One region of the Paenibacillus sp. FSL H8-0548 genome, then DNA from elsewhere that is predicted to be linked to it. Evidence: a T-box and tRNA genes for the amino acid it is inferred to sense, from the RefSeq annotation. Region 1 holds a T-box; the other holds one or more tRNA genes.

The links. A T-box is a leader RNA that pairs with one kind of tRNA and senses whether it is charged. The one in region 1 lies ahead of leuS (leucine--tRNA ligase), so its partner is inferred to be a tRNA-Leu.
Region 2: it has a tRNA-Leu gene. The T-box ahead of leuS (leucine--tRNA ligase) is inferred to sense a tRNA for this amino acid. The anticodon was not compared.

Annotation. Positions count from the first base shown of each region.
Region 1 is NZ_CP152049.1:4,437,698-4,449,152, forward strand. It holds gene comER (late competence protein ComER) at 76-915, shown strand; gene leuS (leucine--tRNA ligase) at 956-3,394, opposite strand; T-box leader at 3,476-3,721, opposite strand; gene MHI37_RS19390 (MFS transporter) at 3,806-5,062, opposite strand; gene MHI37_RS19395 (GNAT family N-acetyltransferase) at 5,124-6,368, opposite strand; gene MHI37_RS19400 (hypothetical protein) at 6,475-6,777, opposite strand; gene MHI37_RS19405 (YwbE family protein) at 6,836-7,030, opposite strand; gene MHI37_RS19410 (DEAD/DEAH box helicase) at 7,159-8,967, shown strand; gene MHI37_RS19415 (Cof-type HAD-IIB family hydrolase) at 10,199-10,996, opposite strand; gene MHI37_RS19420 (pseudouridine synthase) at 11,029-11,455, opposite strand, start outside.
Region 2 is NZ_CP152049.1:1,508,936-1,520,390, forward strand. It holds rRNA gene MHI37_RS06285 (23S ribosomal RNA) at 1-863, shown strand, start outside; tRNA gene MHI37_RS06290 (tRNA-Asn) at 978-1,053, shown strand; tRNA gene MHI37_RS06295 (tRNA-Ser) at 1,058-1,146, shown strand; tRNA gene MHI37_RS06300 (tRNA-Glu) at 1,151-1,225, shown strand; tRNA gene MHI37_RS06305 (tRNA-Val) at 1,291-1,366, shown strand; tRNA gene MHI37_RS06310 (tRNA-Met) at 1,387-1,463, shown strand; tRNA gene MHI37_RS06315 (tRNA-Asp) at 1,505-1,581, shown strand; tRNA gene MHI37_RS06320 (tRNA-Phe) at 1,596-1,671, shown strand; tRNA gene MHI37_RS06325 (tRNA-Thr) at 1,701-1,776, shown strand; tRNA gene MHI37_RS06330 (tRNA-Tyr) at 1,780-1,864, shown strand; tRNA gene MHI37_RS06335 (tRNA-Trp) at 1,874-1,947, shown strand; tRNA gene MHI37_RS06340 (tRNA-His) at 1,966-2,041, shown strand; tRNA gene MHI37_RS06345 (tRNA-Gln) at 2,073-2,146, shown strand; tRNA gene MHI37_RS06350 (tRNA-Gly) at 2,154-2,228, shown strand; tRNA gene MHI37_RS06355 (tRNA-Cys) at 2,237-2,310, shown strand; tRNA gene MHI37_RS06360 (tRNA-Arg) at 2,334-2,410, shown strand; tRNA gene MHI37_RS06365 (tRNA-Leu) at 2,434-2,515, shown strand; gene MHI37_RS06370 (GntR family transcriptional regulator) at 3,228-3,602, shown strand; gene MHI37_RS06375 (ABC transporter ATP-binding protein) at 3,616-4,314, shown strand; gene MHI37_RS06380 (hypothetical protein) at 4,311-5,057, shown strand; gene MHI37_RS06385 (histidine kinase) at 5,192-6,943, shown strand; gene MHI37_RS06390 (helix-turn-helix domain-containing protein) at 6,936-8,549, shown strand; gene MHI37_RS06395 (ABC transporter permease subunit) at 8,677-9,654, shown strand; gene MHI37_RS06400 (carbohydrate ABC transporter permease) at 9,708-10,640, shown strand; gene MHI37_RS06405 (ABC transporter substrate-binding protein) at 10,729-11,455, shown strand, end outside.

The DNA of each region.
Region 1 (11,455 bases):
ATTTGCTCGCGCATAGCTATCTATTGCTTAAATGCAGCTGGCTTTGCTCTCGCCAAACCTATAGGAGGGTTCAGCATGAATGTCGGATTTATCGGGACGGGCACAATGGGAAGCCTGCTCATTGAAGCTTTGATTGCATCGGGCGCTTTATCTCCTTCACAAATTTCGATAAGCAATCGCACCTTTGCAAAAGCGAAAGCGTTGGCCGACCGTTACTTCGGCATGAGAGCCGAATATACGAACGCCGGAGCAGCGTACGGCTGCGATATCATCTTCTTGTGTGTCAAACCGCTGGAATTCAAAAAAGCAGTCGACGAATTAAAGCCGATCATTCGTCCAAACCAAATTGTTGTATCCATAACCAGCCCTGTGCTTATCTCACATTTGGAGGGCGAACTCGATTGCAAAATCGCGAAGGTGATTCCCAGTATTACAAACTATGTATGGAGCGGAGCCTCGCTTTGCATATACGGTCAGAGAATTGACGAGGAAGATAAACAGCTGCTGGAGGATTTGTTATCCCATATCAGCGAGCCGCTGCGAATTGATGAGAGCTATACCCGTATCGTATCGGATTTATCAAGCTGCGGCCCAGCCTTCATCTCCTTTTTATTGGAACAGTTCGTTGATGCGGCTGTAGAGGAAACTGGCATTGGCCGCGAAGAAGCACAGCGAGTAGCGAGCGCCATGCTGCTAGGAACAGGCCTGCTGTTAACGGAAGGCGGTTTAACGCCTGCTGATATTCAAGCGAGAGTCGCCGTACCAGGCGGCATTACGGCCCAAGCGCTGCATTTGTTGAGACGTGAGACGGATGGTGTTTTTAATCAGCTGATTCGCACAACCCATGCCAAATTCAATGAAGATGTGGTTAAGGTTTCGACCGCCTTTATAGGCGAAGAGGTGAACGGTCAATAGCTGTTCTTCAGCTAAAGCCCGCTCACCTCTTCGGTATGCATTAATTTGCGACTATGTTTACAAGCTTTCCTTTAACTGCAACTACCTTGCGGATCGTTTTGCCAGCAATAAGCTCTTGTACCTTCTCGAGCTCCTTCGCCATGCTCTCCATCTCAGCAACATCCATGTCTGCTGCTATGGAAACGCGGTCCGCAATTTTCCCATTAACCTGAACCACAATTTCTACTTCCTGATCGACAGTCCAAGACTCTTCAAAGGATGGGAATGCTGCATACGATAGGGAATCGGTACGGCCAAGCTTCTCCCAAAGCTCCTCCGCTATATGCGGTGCGATTGGAGACAGCAATTGAACGAAATTCTCCATCGCTTCTTGCGGCAACGCTTCTGTTTTGTATGCTTCATTGACAAAAATCATCAATTGGCTAATTACAGTATTGAAGCGCAATCCTTCGTAATCCTCTGAAATTTTCTTAATGGAGCGATGCCATACACGCTTGAACGCATCGCTTGTTTCGCCAGCTCCGATTTTGGCACTCAAACTGCCATCCTCATTTATAAACATACGCCATACACGGCTAAGGAAACGGTAAGTTCCTTCTACACCATTCGTGTTCCAAGGCTTTGTCGCTTCGAGCGGCCCCATGAACATTTCGTACATCCGCAGCGTATCTGCACCAAATTCATTTACGATATCGTCAGGATTAATGACATTTCCGCGCGATTTGGACATTTTCTCATTATTGTTCCCAAGTATCATCCCTTGGTTAACAAGCTTATGGAACGGCTCCTTAGTATCGACTACACCAATATCATACAGCACCTTATGCCAGAAACGAGCGTAAAGCAGATGAAGCACAGCATGCTCGGCACCGCCGATATACAGATCGACTGGCAGCCATTCCTTTTGTTTCTCAGGGGAGCAAAGCTGCTCGTTGTTTTTTGGATCGATGAAGCGCAAATAATACCAGCAGCTTCCTGCCCATTGCGGCATTGTATTCGTCTCGCGGCGCCCCTTCATGCCTGTCTCAGGATCAATAATATTTACCCAATCCGTAACGACAGCAAGTGGAGACTCCCCAGTTCCCGATGGCTGGATTGCATCCACATCAGGCAGTAGAAGCGGCAGCTGATCTTCAGGTACCGTCTTCATCGTGCCATCCTCCAGGTGAATAATCGGAATCGGCTCGCCCCAGTAGCGTTGACGGCTGAACAGCCAATCGCGAAGGCGGTACGTAACTTTCCCTTTACCTTTGCCGGATGCATCCAGATGCTCAATCATCTTAGCGATTGCTTCCTCATTCGTTAATCCATTGATGAAATCAGAGTTAACATGTTTGCCATCGCCTGCATAGGCTTCCTTCGTTACATCGCCGCCTTGCACGACCTCCACGATGGGAAGATCGAATTGCTTAGCAAACTCCCAGTCACGAGCATCATGGCCTGGTACCGCCATAATCGCTCCTGTTCCGTAGCCTGCAAGTACATAATCGGCAATCCAAATCGGTGTTTTCACGCCATTTACAGGGTTAATCGCATATGCGCCTGTGAATACTCCTGATTTATCCTTAGCCAAATCGGTGCGCTCTAGATCACTTTTGCGAGCTGCTGCTTCCTGGTAGGCAGCGATAGCAGACTTCTGCTCCTCGGTTGTGATTTGGGCAACCAGCTCATGCTCAGGCGCAAGCACACAATACGTTGCTCCAAACAAAGTGTCAGGACGAGTCGTAAATACGACAACTGAAGAGTCATGGCCTTCAATATCAAAGGTAACCTCTGCTCCCTTGGATTTTCCGATCCAGTTGCGCTGCATATCCTTAATGCTCTCCGACCAATCCAGATCTTCAAGATCATCGAGCAGGCGATCCGCGTATTCGGTAATTCTTAGAATCCATTGACGCATGGGCCTACGAACAACCGGATGATTTCCGCGCTCGCTCAGACCATTAATCACTTCTTCATTTGCCAGAACTGTACCCAGTGCTTCGCACCAGTTTACTGATACTTCAGCAACGTAAGCCAATCCTCTATTATACAATTGAATGAAAATCCACTGCGTCCATTTGTAGTACTCTGGATCAGTCGTGCTGATCTCACGATCCCAATCATACGAGAAGCCAAGTGATTTAATTTGTCTGCGGAAATTATCAATGTTTTTGAACGTGATGTCACGCGGATGCTGTCCTGTATCCAGCGCATGCTGCTCAGCCGGCAAGCCAAAGGCATCCCAGCCCATAGGATGAAGCACGTTATAGCCTTTCATTCTTTTGTAGCGGGACACAATATCCGTAGCTGTGTAGCCTTCAGGATGACCGACATGCAATCCCGCTCCAGATGGATACGGGAACATATCTAATGCGTAAAACTTAGGCTTGCCTACTTCTTCTCTAGTTTGAAATGTTTTGTTGGCATCCCAGAATTGCTGCCATTTCGGCTCGACAACAAGTGGATTATAACCGTGAAATTGCTGTTCTTGACTCATTTGTAGATTTCCTCCTAGAAATATGTACTGTGTGCTTACGTGTTCAAAAAAACATAAAACCTCCCGCCCCTAGCGATTATCGCTAGGGACGAGAGGTTGTTCTCCCGTGGTACCACCCTAGTTAGCGGCAGACATGCTTTGCCCAACGCTCACTTGTCGCCTTTATCGCAGGCCAGACGGTGCTGATCACAATCGGCAACTGCACCGATTGCTGCTTCGCACAGCTCCAAGGCGAGCTTCATTTCGCTGCAGGTCCGGCTTGCACCATAAATCACCGGCTCTCTAGGCCTAACACACGAAATTACTATTCCTCTTCAACGCTTCATATGCTTAAAATGGTTAGTTTCGATTATAAAGATCGTTCCGTTCGGTGTCAAGAGAAACGCCCTTGCTTTACCTCCCATTCCTCTTTTAATTCCCCCGCTCCGAAGCCAGCGTTTTATTGGCACCTGCACCTAAACCGGTAATCCCTAGAAGCACAGCTACAATAATAAGCATGATTAATGATAGGCTCCAATTGCTGGTCAGGTCATGTATCAGCCCGAATAGCAGCGGACCGGCAGCAGCGAGCAAATACCCTACGGACTGTGCCATCCCTGACAGCTGTGCCGATTGCTCCGTGCTGCTCGTCCGCAGCACAAAGAACATCACTGCAAGACTGAAGCCTGCCCCTCCGGACAATCCTAACATAACCATGCAAATTGGGATTAAAGCTGCATTTCCAGTTAGTAAACCAACGTAGCCGATCAGCATCAAAACAGCCGTGATCATAACAAGACCTCGTTGACTAACCTGCCGCCCTGCAATAACGGGTGTAATAAATGTTGCCGGCAGGCTGACGAATTGAAGCAGCGACAGCATCCAGCCCGCATCTGCAAGACTCATGCCTCGATCGTGCATAATTTCAGGCAGCCACGTCACATTCACATAAAAACCAAACGACTGGAGCCCCATAAATAATGTAACCTGCCATGCGAGAAGAGAACCAAACAGGCTTTCGCTTTTTTTGCTAGATGTTAATGCTCCCTTGCTCGTTCGCGGGAATTTACGGATTTGAGGAAGCCAGACCATGGTAGAAATAAGTGCTAAAGCTGCCCAGCAAATCAGCATGCCCTGCCAACCAAAGTTAAGCTCCTCTGCAATTGGAATACTCAAGCCTGAAGCAAAAGCAGCGCCTAAATTCATAACCACAGAGTACAAACCGGTCATTACTCCAACTTTTGTTGAAAAATCTCGTTTAATTAAGCTTGGCAGCAGAACGTTAGCAACCGCAATCGCCATCCCCAGCAGAACCGTTCCTGCAAACAAAGCCGCTACTGATGGTAAAGAACGAATGATAATCGCACCTGTCAAAACCACCATGGCTGCAAACAGTGTATTCTCCATACTTATGCGTTGAGCCATTCGAGGTGCAAGGGGCGAGATCAGTGCAAATGCCAGCAACGGCAATGTCGTAAGCAATCCCGTAAGTGTTCCCGAGAGGCCATATGATTGCTGTATATCTGACACAATGGGGCCGACAGCGGTAATTGATGCTCTTAGATTAGCAGAAATAAGTAAGATTCCTACTAGCAATAACCATGAGCTAGTCATTGCGGTTGCGCCAGACGCCCGCGTCAAAGCCGCATTTCCATTATTCGTATTCACAAAATATTCCTTCTTTCTCATGCTGTTCCTGCTCAAGATGATTTAGTTTCCCATTCCTACGCGCGATGCATTCAATCTGAAGCTATGTAATGCTTTCACGAACGCGGTACCAATATTCGTACTGCGGAATGTAGCCGAGCTTATCATACAAACGATTGGCTGGCGCATTATTTTTCACAACTAGTAAATATCCGTTTCTCGCACTATTGCTCTTGCCCCATTGCAGCAAGTGCAAAATAAGCTGCTCGCCGTAGCCTTTATTTCGATGTTCTTGATCCGTGACAATGTCATAAAGGCCTATCCACTCCTCTTCGATGACGGCAAACCCTCCGGCAACCGGAATTCCGTTGACATGCAGCAGCGCGAAACAAGATTTTAGCGGTGAGTGCTCCAGCATTTGGCGAGTCGTCGTTTTTTGTTCAGCGGTTAACCCACTAAATATAGCGACGGCATCAAGCCAGCTTTCGGAAGGCTCGCTCTCCAGCCAAACATCGTCATAGGTAGGGGCGCGAACTTCGGATAGATGGACGGTCTTTACAACGGTTTGGTCGATAAGCGCATAGCCGCGTGAAGCAAGCTCTTCATCAAGCGTGGCTGGCTGGCTAAGGGGCGTGATTTTGAAAGTGGTACGTATCCCTTTCTGATCATAAAGCTCCTCGCAAGCACGTATCTTGGCATCCAGCTCCAACGTGTGTCCATAAATCGGATTAATCGAGTTTGAGCGCTTCGTATAGCCGTTGGAAAAACGAAGCAGCCAGCCGTCATAGACGATCGTCCGCAAGGCAGGCCAGCCATTTAAGCTCATTTCCTCAATGCGAGTATGAAGAAGCCTCTGAATAGGCTGTATATGATGCTGATCATGCCAAATGAAATCCTTCATATATTGTTCGACTTCAAAAGGGTGCCCGTCCGCATCAGTGTAGGTTGCTGCATACTGCTCGTCCGTCAAGCTTGCTATCTTGTCCAAAATCCGCATACGGCTTTGCACCGCCTGAGCAGTCAGCACTGCGATTGATGTCGCTTTCCCATAAGTCTTCGCCAGCTCATTAAACTCATCATAATCCAAATGCTTTACAGTAAGAGGAGAAGCCTCGCTCAATTTTGCAATCGATTCTTCATAGAAATAGTCGTCCCACCGCAAAATATGTGCCACAACCTGGCGAACCGACCATTTTCCAGCGCCCAAGCTCTGATTCCAAAATCGTTCATCATATTTTTCTAAATCCGTTACGAAAGCTGTCCATTGGCCAAATTGCTGCAGCAGCTGCTCTTTTGCGATTTTAATCGTGATCCCCTCTTTTATCATAAATAGTGTAAGAGCTTCCAAACGTTTCTCTTATATTAATGGATACAGCACGAATGAGCGAGAAGATTTTTTCCTATATTTCAAAAAAAACAGCCGCTCGAATGAGCAGCTATGATTACTATTTGCTTTATGCCATGCCAAACCGCTCCAGCTGCTCCAACAAATTTGCCGCCCGCAATACTTCCCGCTGCTTAGGTCCGAGCAGATCAAAGTGCGGATACTCCGATCGATCGTGTATGTAACGCGGGTTTAGCCCGTTGTCCAGACACCAGCGCGAGAGCTTCACTCTATCGGAGCAGCCAACCTTCGTCACCGTCCGCATGTCGGGAAATCGCGGGTCCAGCCAGTAATGTGTCAGAAATGCAATCTCTCCTCTAGCAACTGCTGCCTTCCATCCCTCGAGCTCTTTTCTCTTAATGCCGAATGCCATGGGATCACTCCTTCAACTTTGGCATGACGATCACGACGAATAAGATTAGCTTAAACCCTTATGTGTGTATGTTCTTGACTCTGCCGACCTGCCCATCAGCCAGTCTTACCTTGATCCCGTGAGGATGCTTGGGCGAATTGGTTAAAATATCTTTCACGATACCTCGCGTTAGCTTGCCTGTTCGCTGGTCCTGCTTCAAAACAATATCAACCTCTATGCCCGCCTTGATGGCGGAGCGCTCTGTTCCATTCATCTTTATCATTCCTCTGCTGCTCTTAATGTTGGCTTTTAGCATAGCATAAGCAAAGTAAAGATGCACATTATAAGGACAACTGTTATACTTAACATCAAACGATGTTTATGAAAAGAGGAAATGTATTAATGTCAAACGCATTTAACGCTTTGGGTATCATTCCCAAGCTAAGCGATCTGCTTCACCAAGATGGAATTATCGAACCGACTCCGGTTCAAAAACAAGCCATTCCGCTCCTTCTTAACGGGCAGGATGTCATTGCGCAAGCACAAACGGGCACAGGCAAAACAATCGCGTTTGCTTTGCCTATTTTGCAACGAATTAATATAGAGAAAGAGCAAGTACAAGCTCTGATATTGACACCAACCAGAGAGCTTGCCATTCAAATAACGAGCGAGCTAAAAAAACTTGTTCCAGCTGTTGGCGTTAGTGTCCTCGCTGCTTATGGCGGTCAAGACGTTGATGCTCAAATACGCAAGCTGCAGCGCTCGCCTCATATTGTAGTTGCCACGCCTGGTCGACTTATCGACCATATGAAGCGTGAGACGATCAATTTGGGCAAACTTCAAATGCTAGTTCTCGATGAAGCTGATCAAATGCTCCACATGGGCTTCTTGCCTGATGTAGAGAGCATTATTTCCCAAACACCAAAGGCACGTCAGACGATGCTCTTCTCTGCTACGATGCCTGATGCAATCAGAAAGCTGGCAGCTGATTATATGAAAACCCCTGTCGATATTCGCGTACGAAGCACGAATGTCACTCTCGACAGCATTACCCAGATCGTATATGAGACGACGGATAGAACGAAGCAGCAGACGCTCGTTCATCTGCTTGAGCGCCACCAGCCCTATTTGGCTGTCGTTTTTTGCCGGACGAAGGTTCGCGCTAAGAAATTAAATAAAGAGCTGCAGGAGCTTGGCATTGAATCCGATGAGCTGCATGGCGATCTTACGCAAGCCAAGCGTGAGCAAGTTATGAAACGTTTTAGAGATGCTCGCCTTCAGGTACTCGTTGCAACAGATGTTGCAGCACGCGGCCTTGATGTGGAAGGTGTCACGCATGTATATAACTACGACGTTCCTCAGGACGGCGAGCTCTATATTCACCGGATAGGAAGAACAGGACGCGCAGGTCATGATGGCGCGGCCATTACGCTAGCGACACCTTATGACAAGAACCATCTGATCCTTATTGAGCAAAGCATCAATGCGAAGCTCACACGTCGTGCCATTGACAGTGAAGGTGTTGAAACTTCAGTCCATGTGCAAACAGGAGATCGTCTAGATAAGGGTCGCAGCAGCGGAGCAAGCAGAGGCGGCAGCCGCAGCGCAAACGGCAAACCAGCCGAAGGCGGCCGTCGTGGTCGTGAACGCACTGGCCAATCGGATCGCGGAGCAAAGCCAGGTGGCCGCAGAGGTCAGCGTGAGACCGTACGTCCGTCAAACGGCAAGCGTCCTAGCAGAACAGCAGAGGTTCGCGGTGAAGCTTCCGAAACAGCTGTTGAAAAAACCTCAGGTTGGGCGGCTCGACGCGCGGAGCGGCACGATAACGAAAACGCGGCTCGCGGTGGCGAACGTACAAGCACGCGCAGCGCCTCCCCTCGCGGCAATGAGCGTGATCGCAGCAGTTCAGCCCGTACGGGTGCAAGCCGCACTGGCGGCTTTGGCAGTCCGCGCGGCGCCGAGCATGCAGCAGGTAGAGCTTCTGCCAAAGTAGAAAGTCCTTGGGAAGCAGCGCGCAAAGATATTAAAGCAAGCAATGAGCGCGGTGCTGTTCGTGGCAAAGCTCAATCAGGCGGTCGTGGCGGTCAGCGCGGAAATTCTTCTACCGGAGGGCGCAGCAGCTCCCCAGCAGGCGGACGCAGCGGTTCACCAACAGGCGGCTCACGTGGGGGAAGCCCCTCCAATAAACCACGCGGTGGTCGTGGCCGGTAATCTGCAATAAAGCATAGGAGCGGTTTTCGCATGGCAAATTGATGCCCTGCAGAAACCGCTCCTTTCTTTTTTATCACGCAGTGATGAATGAGAAATTATTATACTAATCCATCAATGCTTTATTAACAAATGGAATGCATCAGGTTTTTTAAGTCCCCCTCCAATCCCAGCCTCTATCCTGCACCTGCGCAGGATAGAGGCTGATTTTTCACGCCCCTGGTCGTCTATACTGTACTCCATACAATATAGACACCCATATTCGTCCATAGACAGCCGAAATCAGTCCATTCTAATGCATATGTGCAGGATAGGCTGCTCGGTGAGGCTGAAAAGCACGAAGTTAGTGCAAATCTGCAGGATAGCCTGCTGCGGAGGCGAATCTACTGTGTTCGGTAGATAGTTTGCGAGCTGTGAAGAGTCTATCGTGTGCAGAAGAAGCAAGGTTCGTGCTCAAAGCAAATGTATGACTATCCTAGAACTAACCCACCGACCAACCCTCCAGCCCGTTCTCCAACAGGCTCTTCAACTAACTAATCTACTAACTCACTCACCAACCAACTACGGCGCTATCCTGCACTTTCGCAGGATAGCAGCTGGTTTTTCAAGCGCCAGCTTCCCTATGTTGCACTCCAGCACTATAGACAGCCTTATAGACGTGTCTTGAGCCGAAATCAGTCCATTCTAATGCATATGTGCAGGATAGGCTGCTCGGTGAGGCTGAAAAGCACGAAGTTAGTGCTAATGTGCAGGATAGACTGAGTGCGTGCGGAGGAAGCAGGGGTTCATGCTCGGAGCACATGTGCAGCCCACGTGGCCTGCACATGCAGTCTCACCCGCCACTTCAACAGTTACTGGACAATTCTCCTTGGAAGATAGTTAACTGAACGGTATCCAATCCGTCATTACTTGCTGCATGAATCGTTGGAATAATCGTCAGGTTGTTATGGAAACCGTGACAGATGTCCAATCCTTTAAGGGCTTTTACACATATAATACCCTATACCGAGTGGCCGGGTTACCGTTGTGAACCCAGTAGCCCGATGTCGGAATCTATTGGTAAGGGGGAATAATCATGTCCGGTATGTATGGTGGAGTTTCGTCAATTGGCATAATTTTGGTATTGTTCATCCTTCTGGTCATTATATCTAGATCTGTCCTGTTCTAATCTACAATAAATCTAATCTAATAACAAAAAATCGTCGGAGCTTATAGCCCGACGATTTTTTTTATTTCAGCTCCAAGCATATTCCCGCAGCGCTTGAGCTACCCCATCCTCACTGTTTGAAGGGGCTACTGCTTTCGCCGCCTGCTTCACTTCCTGCGGTGAATTGCCCATTGCGATTCCCATCCCCGCAAATTGCAGCATCGTAATATCATTATAATAATTGCCAATGGCAAGTATGCGACTTGGGTCAATGCCACGAAATTGGGCTAGCTGCTGAAGCGCTCTTCCTTTACTCGCTTCTGCGTGATGAACATCGATGAAAAAATCTCCGCTCCGTATCGAATGAAGATGCTGCGGCCATCCCTCCCATTCAGCTTGTACCTCATCCATTTTCTCCTTGCTTCCAAATACAGTGAATTTCACAAGACCGTTCGGCAAAGTCAAACGAAAATCTTGTACTGCAGGCGTTGCTTGAAAGCGTAAATACATCGCCTCAGCTTCTGGCGTTACATTCTCTACCATCATCTCGAAAGCGGTATTTAAATCAAAATGGATGGCCTCATCACGTGAATAGGAAACATATCTGCTCAGGTGTTCAGGTATCATATCGAATTGATGAATAACCGAACGGTCATCTGAATTAATCGTAGCTGCCCCATTATGAGTAATGAGCGTCCCCCCGAGTCCGAGCTCCTCCAATACGGGAAGCGCCTGTAGAGGGCCTCGTCCAGTACATAACACGATTTGAGCGCCTCGATCAGCAGCCTCGTTGACCGTTTCGTGTATTGCCTTCGTTAGAACATGATCATCCGTTAGTAAAGTACCATCAATATCCAAAGCAATTAAATCATATTGCAAGCTCATCGACTCACTCCAATTCCTATCTCATGTTGTGTTTACTGAGCAGCTCGTTTATGCGACCGAAGAAGCTCAATTTCCTCATTGGTCAGCTCCCGGTAAGCACCCTCGGGCAGCGATTCGTCCAGCTTCAGCGGCCCCATAGCTGCTCTCTTTAAGTATACGACCGTCTTATCTACAGCTTCAAACATTCTTTTCACTTGATGGAATTTACCTTCCATTATCGTTAGAGCAATACTGGAGAAAACTTCATTCTCCCGCATCTCATATTCCCTAATTTCAAGAACGGCAGGCATAGTCATATAACCGTCATCCAGCGCAACGCCAGCCGCAAAGCTTTGTTTATCATCTTCTCCGACTTTCCCTTGGACAATTGCTTCATAGGTTTTCGCTACATGCTTGCGGGGAGACAACAGCTCGTGTGCAAGCTGTCCATCATTAGTCAGCAACAGCAGGCCAACCGTA
Region 2 (11,455 bases), 2.9 Mb from region 1:
AAGATGCAGGTTACCCGCGACAAGACGGAAAGACCCCATGGAGCTTTACTGTAACTTGATATTGAACTTTGGTACGATCTGTACAGGATAGGTGGGAGCCTACGAAGCATGAGCGCCAGCTTGTGTGGAGGCACCGTTGGGATACCACCCTGATCGTATCGGAGTTCTAACCTAGAACCGTGAAACCGGTTCGGGGACCGTGTCAGGTGGACAGTTTGACTGGGGCGGTCGCCTCCTAAAATGTAACGGAGGCGCCCAAAGGTTCCCTCAGAATGGTTGGAAATCATTCGCAGAGTGCAAAGGCATAAGGGAGCTTGACTGCGAGACCTACAAGTCGAGCAGGGACGAAAGTCGGGCTTAGTGATCCGGTGGTACCGAATGGAAGGGCCATCGCTCAACGGATAAAAGCTACCCTGGGGATAACAGGCTTATCTCCCCCAAGAGTCCACATCGACGGGGAGGTTTGGCACCTCGATGTCGGCTCATCGCATCCTGGGGCTGAAGTAGGTCCCAAGGGTTGGGCTGTTCGCCCATTAAAGCGGTACGCGAGCTGGGTTCAGAACGTCGTGAGACAGTTCGGTCCCTATCTGTCGCGGGCGCAGGAAATTTGAGAGGAGCTGTCCTTAGTACGAGAGGACCGGGATGGACGTACCGCTGGTGTACCAGTTGTTCCGCCAGGAGCACCGCTGGGTAGCCAAGTACGGACGGGATAAGCGCTGAAAGCATCTAAGCGCGAAGCCCCCCTCAAGATGAGATTTCCCAGTATGTAAGACCCCTTGAAGACGACGAGGTTGATAGGTTCGGGGTGGAAGCACAGCAATGTGTGTAGCTGACGAATACTAATCGGTCGAGGGCTTATCCTAAACACGTTTACTCGGACCCATACATCCGGTAGACAGCAGCAGAACAGGTTTTCAGCAAACCTAACTTTCGTATCCAGTTTTCAGGGCGCAACTTGCTTTGAAAGTGATTTATATTCCCTGATAGCTCAGTTGGTAGAGCACTCGACTGTTAATCGAGTTGTCACAGGTTCGAGTCCTGTTCGGGGAGCCATTATAGAGAGGTGTCCGAGTGGTCGAAGGAGCACGATTGGAAATCGTGTAGGCTCAAAAGGTCTCGAGGGTTCGAATCCCTTCCTCTCTGCCAGTAAGGCCCGTTGGTCAAGTGGTTAAGACACCTCCCTTTCACGGAGGTAACAGGGGTTCGAGTCCCCTACGGGTCACCAATAATTTCTAAAAAAATATTGACACAAAGAATGGCCTATGATAAGATATAAAGGTCGCTCAACATGGAGGATTAGCTCAGCTGGGAGAGCATCTGCCTTACAAGCAGAGGGTCGGCGGTTCGATCCCGTCATCCTCCACCATATTTCTTGATTATTAATGACGCGGGGTGGAGCAGCCCGGTAGCTCGTCGGGCTCATAACCCGAAGGCCGCAGGTTCAAATCCTGCCCCCGCAACCAAAAAAAAGTTTTAGCTATCGGTTAATTCCGAGATATGATGTGGAGCTGTGGTGTAGTGGCCCAACATGCCTGCCTGTCACGCAGGAGACCGCGGGTTCGAATCCCGTCAGCTCCGCCATTTAATCAACATCAGGCTCGGTAGCTCAGTCGGTAGAGCAGAGGACTGAAAATCCTCGTGTCGGCGGTTCGATTCCGTCCCGAGCCACCATTTTTGTACGAGTAGTAATAAGTAAATATGCCGTTGTAGCTCAACTGGTAGAGCAACTGACTTGTAATCAGTAGGTTGGGGGTTCAAGTCCTCTCGACGGCACCATATGGAGGATTAGTGAAGTGGCTAAACACGGCAGACTGTAAATCTGCTCTCTCTGAGTTCGGTGGTTCGAATCCATCATCCTCCACCATTTTTCTTTAGGGGCATAGTTTAAAGGTAGAACAAAGGTCTCCAAAACCTTTGGTGTGGGTTCAATTCCTGCTGCCCCTGCCAATTAAATAACTAAACGTGGCGGTCGTGGCGAAGTGGTTAACGCATCGGTTTGTGGATCCGACATTCGGGGGTTCAATTCCCCTCGATCGCCCCATTATTATTTAATTGTTTAGCAAAAAAAACGTTGGGGTTTAGCCAAGCGGTAAGGCAACGGACTTTGACTCCGTCATCTCAGGTTCGAATCCTGAATCCCCAGCCATTTGTTTGCGGAAGTGGCTCAGCGGTAGAGCATCGCCTTGCCAAGGCGAGGGTCGCGGGTTCGATTCCCGTCTTCCGCTCCATTTTTGTTGGCGCCATAGCCAAGTGGTAAGGCAGAGCTCTGCAAAAGCTCTACCCCCAGTTCGAGTCTGGGTGGCGCCTCCACAAATTTTTAATGAACACTATATGTGCCCTTAGCTCAGCTGGATAGAGCGTTTGACTACGAATCAAAAGGCCAGGAGTTCGAATCTCTTAGGGCACGCCATTTTTTGAAAATAAATACGATATGCCGATGTGGCGGAATGGCAGACGCGCGCGACTCAAAATCGTGAGGGAAACCGTGGAGGTTCGAGTCCTCTCATCGGCACCAATTAATCTAACGCAAGCTCTTAAGATCAATTTGATCTTAGGAGCTTTTTTGTGTTTTATAGGAAACTATACATTCTCCGAACCAGTCGATAACGATGCTGCGGCAGCAGTGAGAGAGCAGATAACGAAAGCTAACGGAAGCCAGAGACGCTAAAGTTGCATTTTGGATTAGCGCTACATTTTAACGGAAGTGGGAGACGCTATTACGCAGAAATGAAGCGAGATCGGGCATGTAGGGTACAAATAGAGGCGAGTGTTTCCGTTAGAATCTAGAAACGAACAATAAAGGAGATTTAGCGTCTGTGGTTTCCGTTAGAAGGTTGAGCTGATGCGTCTGCGATTTCCAATCACCCGTAAGGGTGATTTTGTTCAAATATAGGAAAGTATATCATTTTGCATACATTCTCTATATTTCTCTGGAATGAAACGCGCTACCGCCATAAGGACGGCGACAGCCGTTTCATCTTGTATTTTATTGTGTTTGAATTTTTTTTATAATCGACTATTTACAACTTAATGAATACAGTGTACCATTTAACTAACACACAGGTACACGGTGGATGAAAATAATTAAACACCTATTATGAGATCTATATAAGTTGAACTTAAAAAATGATCTACTCGCGCAGCGCCCACAACGTAAATTTCCAGTTCAACTTGTATAGGAAAGATTCTCTGATTAAAGTGGGGATCTAGAAGGGAGTAGTGAAATTATGAGTATTGAATTCGATAATAATATGCCGATCTATTTGCAAATCATGAACTATATAAAAAAAGAAATTATTATCGGGAATCTTAAGGCCGGTGATAAAATACCAGCGGTACGGGAATTGGCGCTACAACTGCAAATTAATCCGAATACGGTGCAGCGTACCTTTCAAGAGCTCGAACGTGAGCAAATTGTAGAAACAAGGCGGGGGCTTGGCCGATATGTGACTAGCGAGGAGTCGAAGATTATGGAGATCAAGAAGGAAATGGCGGGCGAATTGCTCGGTCGATTTATCCAAGGGATGCAGGAGCTTGGTTTTGCCAGCAACGATATCGTAACGATCGTTAGCCAGGCTGTGGAAAAGAATGATACCGAATAGGAGTGAAACAAGCGTGGAAAATATTTTGCAGCTGACTAATGTATCCAAGTCTTATGCAGGAAAAAAAGCATTAAATGATGTATCCATTACGTTACAGCCTGGAAAAATTATCGGTCTCTTAGGGAGCAATGGCAGCGGTAAGAGTACATTAATGAAAATTGCTGCAGGTCTTATTCATCCTACAGCCGGTGCCGTTAAGGTAGGGGGACAGCTAGTAGGGAGAGAAACCAAAGCATTTACCTCATTTATGCCTGATAAGCCTTTAACGGAAAATTGGATGCGTGTTAAAGATGCTATTGATTTTTACAGAGACTTTTATCCAGATTTCGACAGTGGCAAAGCAAAGGAAATGCTTGAGTTTATGAAGCTGGATATGAACAATCGTGTGAGCTCTTTATCTAAAGGCATGAATGAGCGATTACAGCTAACCCTTACCTTGTCTCGCAATGCAAAGCTTTATTTGCTTGATGAGCCGATCGGCGGAGTAGACCCCGTTGCCAGAGCGAAAATATTAGATGCCATTGTGAACTATTTCCATGAGGAAAGCAGCCTGATTGTATCGACTCATCTCGTACGTGATATAGAGCGAATCTTTGATGAGGTTGTGTTTCTACGTGAGGGAAGAATCGTGCTGCATGATGAAGTGGAAAATCTTCGCACCGCTCATGGGAAAAGTGTGGATGAAATGTTCAAGGAGGTGTTTGGAGAATGATGAAGCTGCTGAAATATGACTGGAAACGAAGCAACGATGGTATTCTCAGCACACTTGCAATATTGATCATTTTGGAAGCAGCACTCAGTATAACAGGCTCCTTGAGAAATTGGGATGAAGTGCTCGTTATTCCGCTGAGTATTTTCGGTTATATTATGGTGATGCTCATGCTGTTCATCCATTGCTGCAAGACGTTTGACGGTAATATTAAGTCTTTCAGCCGCAGGCTGCTGCCGCTTCATCCCATCCAAGGGATTGGGGCATCGATTGTACTCAGCTGGATTGTGTGGATATTGGTTACAGCAATTGCAGCCATTCATTTTCTGCTTTATAGCGTGTTCCTAGATATAAATATAAGTGAGTACGTTGAGTTTACAGGGTGGGGCTGGTTTAGCGTTATCTTAACTGGAATATGGTCATACACTGCTGCAATTATAGCTATTCTTGCTTCAATTACAGTTGCACGCAGCTTTCGTATTAAGCGCTCTGCTTGGATAGGTATCGTCTTTTTCTTCGCAGTACAAAGCTTTGCTGTATGGATTGATCATCTGCTATTTAATCAAGATGAGTCGTCATTCGGTATTATTTCGTTAAATAGCACTGATGCAGGGTTGAACAGTATTTCTTTAGGTTCTTCGTTTAATACGGATTTTTTATTCGGACCATTTCTGCTGGACCTAGTCATTACCGCAAGTCTTTTAACATTGATGATATATTTGTTAAATAAGAAAGTGGAGCTTTAAGGCTAAATAGAGAAATGGCATATTAGGATTCCTTTAATGGGGACTCTGATATGTCTTTTTTTTATGATGTTAAGAAAACGCTTTAAATGGTAGTATTAGAGATATTCTGAATACTACTAGGGGGAAATGAAGGCGTGAGGTTCAGCAAATCGATTAGAGCTCGACTGGTAATCGGGTTTATGGCAGTTATGCTGCCGGTTGTTATTTATATGCTGATCAATAACAGCTACTCGCGTGATATTGTTCGAGAGAAGGTCTCTGAAACCTACCGAAATACGCTCGATATTTATGTAGGGCAGACGGACAACAATTTATCGCAAATTAATGATTATCTTTATAAAATGTCAGTGCTGGATTCAGATGTCGGTCTGCTTATGTCCTATCCGATGGAGAATGATGGCTACACACTGACGAAAATTAGAATTGACTCCAAGCTTAACCGGGATGTTGGCGTTTATAATATTATCGACGCTGTATTCTTGTATCATAAGGACGATATTATATTCGGAACAAACAGCATATATAATGATACGAAAAAAATCATTAAGACTCACATGGATAACATGACGACCGAGGAAAATTTGATGATGAACGATCAGCACAGTTGGGAGGTAAGAGCCGATAATCGCATGCCTGGGACATATTTTCTAATTAACTTTATAAAGGTTGCTGATGGTCTTTTTGTCGGAGCGATGATAAAGGTACAGGATATTAACAAAATGCTGTCTATTCAATGGAGCGATGGTGACATCGGTCATAATGGCATTTATTTGCGCGACGGCGATCGGCTAACCCAGTCACTAACGGAGAATCTGGCACCGCTAAATCTCAGCTATCAAATTTCGGATATGCCCTATGAGTCCTTGACGGATCGGAAGACAGGGAAGTCCTATCTTGTGATGAACAGAATGAGCGATATGGTAAATATCGCATACCGTGTTGTCATCCCAGAGGAAACGCTGCTGCGCAATCTATTGTTCTTTAGAAATGCAACGTTAATCGCCCCGATCGGTTTTTTAGCCATTTTGCTTATTTATTTGTTCTTTATGAGAAATATGCTGTTTAAACCGCTGACTGAGCTCATTTTAGGAATGAAGAAAATTTCTCTTGGGATGCTCGATGTGAGACTCAAAAAGAATAAAACTTTAGAGTTCGAGTTTCTTGGCAATACCTTCAACATTATGGCGGAACAGATCAAAACGTTAAAAATCGATGTGTATGAGGAGCAGCTTCGAGTGAAGCAGGGGGAGCTTAAGCAGCTTCAGGCTCAGATTAATCCGCACTTCTATATGAACAGTCTAAATATTATTTATAATCTAGCTGCACTGGGCGATACCGAATCGGTGAAAAAGATGTCGCTGCATCTCGCTGATTATTTTCGATTTATTATGAAGGCAAATCGGGACACGATCATGCTTAAGGAAGAGCTGCTTCATATCGAAAATTATATGACGATCCAAAAAATCCGCTTTCCGGGTAAGCTTGAATGTATCTTCAATGGTATGGATGACGTATTGGATTATCCTATAGCGGCATTAACTGTCCAACCGTTTGTGGAAAATTCGATTATTCATGGGTTTAAAAATAGGCGTCAGCTGTTCCAAATTAATATAACGGCAGAGATGTCTGATGAGAATGAGTTTTCTCTTACCATTAGCGATAATGGAGTAGGCTTTAGCGCCGAGGTGCTGTCAAAGCTGCAGCGCATGGAGCCTTTACAAGAAGGCGAAACCAGCAGGCTTGGCATCATGAACGTAATCCATCGGCTTCAGCTGCTGTATGGCGAGAAGACATCGATTACGTTCCGTAATCAAACGGAGGGCAGTGGTGCCATTATTGTTATTGTATTTCCAAAGCTGATGGAGGGCGGGAAAGCCATTGTATAATTTATTGGTTGTAGATGATGAGGAAATTGCGATTCGTGGCGTCGTAGAGGGGATTGATTGGTCGACGCTGCCCATTGCTAATATTTACACGGCAATTGATGCGGAGGAAGCGCAATTGCTGCTGACAGAGCATAAGATCCATGTTATGTTATCGGATATTGATATGCCAAACCAGAGTGGAATCGAATTGCTGGGGTGGGTCAATGAGCACTCTCCATCAAGTGTAACGATCTTTCTGACAGGACATGCGGATTTCAAATATGCCCAGCAAGCGGTTCAGCTCGACTGCTTCGATTATTTGCTCAAGCCTATTGATCATAGCGCATTAAAGGCTTGTGTAAACGAAGCACTGAACAAGGTTCGTGAAATGGACGAACTGGAAAAAATACGCGGTACATATAGCTTGTTTTATGAGCAGTGGAGCAAGCAGCGTCCCATCTTAATCGAACGATTCTGGCAGGATGTGATCCACTACAGGATCTCGGCAGCACCCGAGCAGCTAGAAGCTGCTATGCAAAACTATGCATTGCCGCTGCAAGCTGACAGTCAGCTTCGCATCATACTTATTAGCATTGAGCAGTGGCGTGAGGAATGGTCCGCTCGCGATGAGGAAATTATGACATACGGAATCAAAAATGCAGCCGAGGAGCTTGTGCTTCAGGGCGATCCAGGTCATATCGTGCAGGATGGCAGCGGCATTATGTATGTGTTGTTTTACAGCTTACCCTCTAGGGATGAGATCTCGCCAGAGGTGATTGCTGAACGCTGCAACAGCTTTATTCAGCAGTGCAGAGGGATGCTGCATTGTCAGCTGTCCTGCTATATCGGAGAGATAACAGAGGCGACGCGTCTTCGTACAGCTGTACAAGCGCTGCTATCGTTGGAGCGCTGCAATGTAAGCGAAACATGCGCTGTTATTATGGAGCGAAACCATTTGCCAAATCAGGGGCAGAGCGGTCTGACGCCAACGCCTTTTTCCGATTGGGCATTATTGCTTGAGTCGGGCAAGCAGACGGAATTGTCACTTCGAATAGATGAGTGTTTCGATCAAATGCAGGAAAGCAAAGTAGATTATACATTTATGGCTTCGTTTTATTATGGTTTTATGAATATGCTATTTCAATGGCTCAATAAAAAATCAGTGCAAATGACAGATGTATTTATGAATAAAGAGTGGGAGGTTGGGGAGAACGTTCTTAAATCATTGCCTAGAATGAGAACGTGGTCACAGCAGCTATGTTTGCAAATTACGGAATACGCCGGCCAAAACGGTAAGGATGTTTCTCAGGTAGTAGGGAAAGTACAGCGTTATATGGAGGAGCATCTTGGAGAGGAATTCAGCCGTGAGCATGCGGCTGAGGAGGTTTACTTGAATCCGGCGTATTTGTCTCGTCTATTCCGAAGAGAGACCGGTTTCTCCTTAACGGATTATTTGGTGCGATTGCGTATTACGAAGGCGAAAGCTGAGCTCGAGAAGACGAATAATCGGGTTAGTGATGTTGCGTTAAACGTAGGTTATGCCAACTTCTCGCATTTCTCTAAGCTATTTAAAAAGATGACCGGCTTGACGCCGCAGGAATATCGCAAAAAGTATCAGGATGTATAAAGGAGAAGTCACCGTACCGTTAATATAGTCACGGCGCCGACAGATGTCGGCGTCTTTTTTTTATACAATAAGTTCAAGAAAGAAACAAGTAAACAAAAAGAGACCTAGAAAGAGGAGGGGGAAGGCGATGGCGATACCAACGTCAGATGAGGCTGCAGCCGCCTATATTCCAAAAAAATCAGTAAAGAAGATTTCACAAATGCGTATCTTCCGCAAATACTGGATGTTCTATCTCATGATGCTGCCAGCTATTGTGCTGCTAGTGTTAAACAATTATATTCCAATGTTCGGGATTATCATTGCTTTCAAAAACATTAACTACGCAGACGGAATACTAGGCAGCCCTTGGAGCGGACTAAAGAACTTTGAATATTTATTCAAAACCTCAGATGCCTGGGTTATTACACGAAATACACTTTTGTATAACTCAGGGTTTATAGTCTTGAACTTGTTTTTCCCGCTTACCTTCGCAATTATGCTCAATGAAATTAGGAGTAGATTTCTAGCCAAGCTGCATCAAACGATTATGTTTCTCCCTTACTTCCTGTCGATGGTTGTTATCAGTTATCTTGTCTTCGGCTTCTTGAGCGATGAGCATGGATATCTGAACAGCTCTCTGCTTCCAGCTTTAGGGATGGAGAAGGTGCAGTGGTACTTTACAGAGTCGGTATGGCCTTACATTTTGCCGCTTGTGAATACATGGAAAAGCATGGGCTACTTTACGGTAATTTATATGGCCGCTATCATCGGGCTTGATGATGAATATTACGAGGCTGCTACGATTGATGGAGCAAGCAAATGGAAGCAAATGACGAATATTACCATTCCTCTCATCATGCCTGTCATTACGATAATGACGCTGCTGCAGATCGGAAAAATCTTCAATGCGGATTTCGGGCTGTTTTTCCAAGTCCCTCGAGAATCTGGCGTGCTGTTCCCAGTTACAAATGTTATTGATACGTATGTGTATCGAACCTTCCTCACGGTTGGAGACATTGGGTTGTCATCTGCTGCAGGGCTCTTGCAATCGATTATCGGCTTCTCGCTTGTCTTCTTATCGAACTGGGTTGTGCGCCGCATCAATAAAGAGAATGCATTATTCTAACATCCGTCAAAACAAACCTTACTTTTTTATGAAAATTTTATGGAGGTGAACCTATGGAAGCAGCCGAGGTCATATCATCTGGATCCAATCCGAAAAATCAATTGTCGAGTCCGGCTTCTCTAGGCATCAATGTATTCTTCATTATTTATTCCCTGCTTTGTATAATACCGCTAGTGTTGATCGTCATGGTATCGATTACGGATGAATCGACAGTTATTCGAGAAGGTTATCAGTTTATTCCATCTAAGCTTGATTTGGGGGCTTATGAGTTTCTGTTCAGGGATGCGACCCAAATCATTCGCTCTTATACCATTTCCATCTTTGTAACTATCGTTGGAACAGTGACTAGTCTTGTCGTTATGGCGTTGTACGCTTATCCCATATCGAGAGCAGATTTTCCACACGCTAAATTTTTCACCTTCTTCGTATTCTTTACAATGCTGTTCTCCGGCGGGCTTGTTCCTTGGTATCTCGTTTATGTACGGACACTTGGCGTGAAGGATACATTGATAGCGCTTATTATGCCCCTTCTGGTAGCTGCCTTCTTCGTCCTTATTATAAGGACGTTCTTCCAGACGACGATTCCTACTGCGATTTTGGAGTCAGCGAAAATTGACGGAGCGGGTGAGCTTACGATTTTTGTGAAAATTGTATTGCCCTTATCGCTTCCAGTACTTGCGACTGTTGCGCTCTTCCAGACACTCACCTATTGGAATGATTGGTTTCTAAGCCTCGTGTTCATTACGAAGGAAAGCAATATAACCGTTCAATACTTGATGTATAAGACGATGCTGAACATTCAGTTTCTTGCGAACAACAGCACGGCAGCAGCAGCCATTCAAGCAGCGGGCGGAACGTTCAGGTTTCCAAGTGAAACGGTCCGTATGGCGATGGTTGTTGTCGGTATTGGCCCAATCATATTCGCTTATCCGTTTTTCCAAAAGTATTTTGTAAAAGGGCTGACTGTCGGTGCTGTTAAGGGCTAGTAGCAAACTATCAAATTGTTGATTTGGCTTTATCCGGAAAATCCGGTTTAGCATACAAAACCAAATTTTTGAGGGAGGTCCACCCGCTATGAAGCAAACTAAACAAAAAACATCTATGCTTCTACTCATGTTGATGACCGTCGTACTAATTGTATCTGCATGCTCAGGCAACAACGCAAAAAATAATACTCAGCCAACGAAGGAAGCGGCTGCCGCTACCGACAAGCCTGTGAAAGCTAATGAAGAATCGCCTTCTAATGAATTGAAGCCATACCAAATTTCACTTGTGTATCCTGGTACACCGCAAGCTGATGAGAAAAAGATTGAAGAAGCTTTAAATAAAATTCTTACTGAAAAAATCAATGCAACGATCGATCTTAGACCGATTGATTGGGGCGCTTGGGACGATAAAATCAATCTGATGGTAGCTTCTCAAGAAGAAGTAGACATCGTGTTCACCGCACAGTGGAATGGCCATGCAAAATATGTTGCCAAAGGAGCGTTCATGGAGCTCGGCGACCTTCTTGCAGAGTATGGTCAAGGCATTACAAGCTCACTTGATCCGGCTTTCATTGAAGGCTCCAAGATCAATAACAAAAGCTACGGAATTCCAACAAATAAAGAGCTTGCAGCTGCTGGAGGTATCGTTTATCGCAAAGACGTAACCGACGAGCTGGGTATCGATATGAGCAATGTAAAGACACCTCAAGATTTGGATGCTGTCTATGCAGTGGTAAAAGAGAAAAGGCCTGATTTGACACCGCTCTATACAACAGGCGGCGTTTTCAACTCCCATTTCTTCGCTAACTATGATT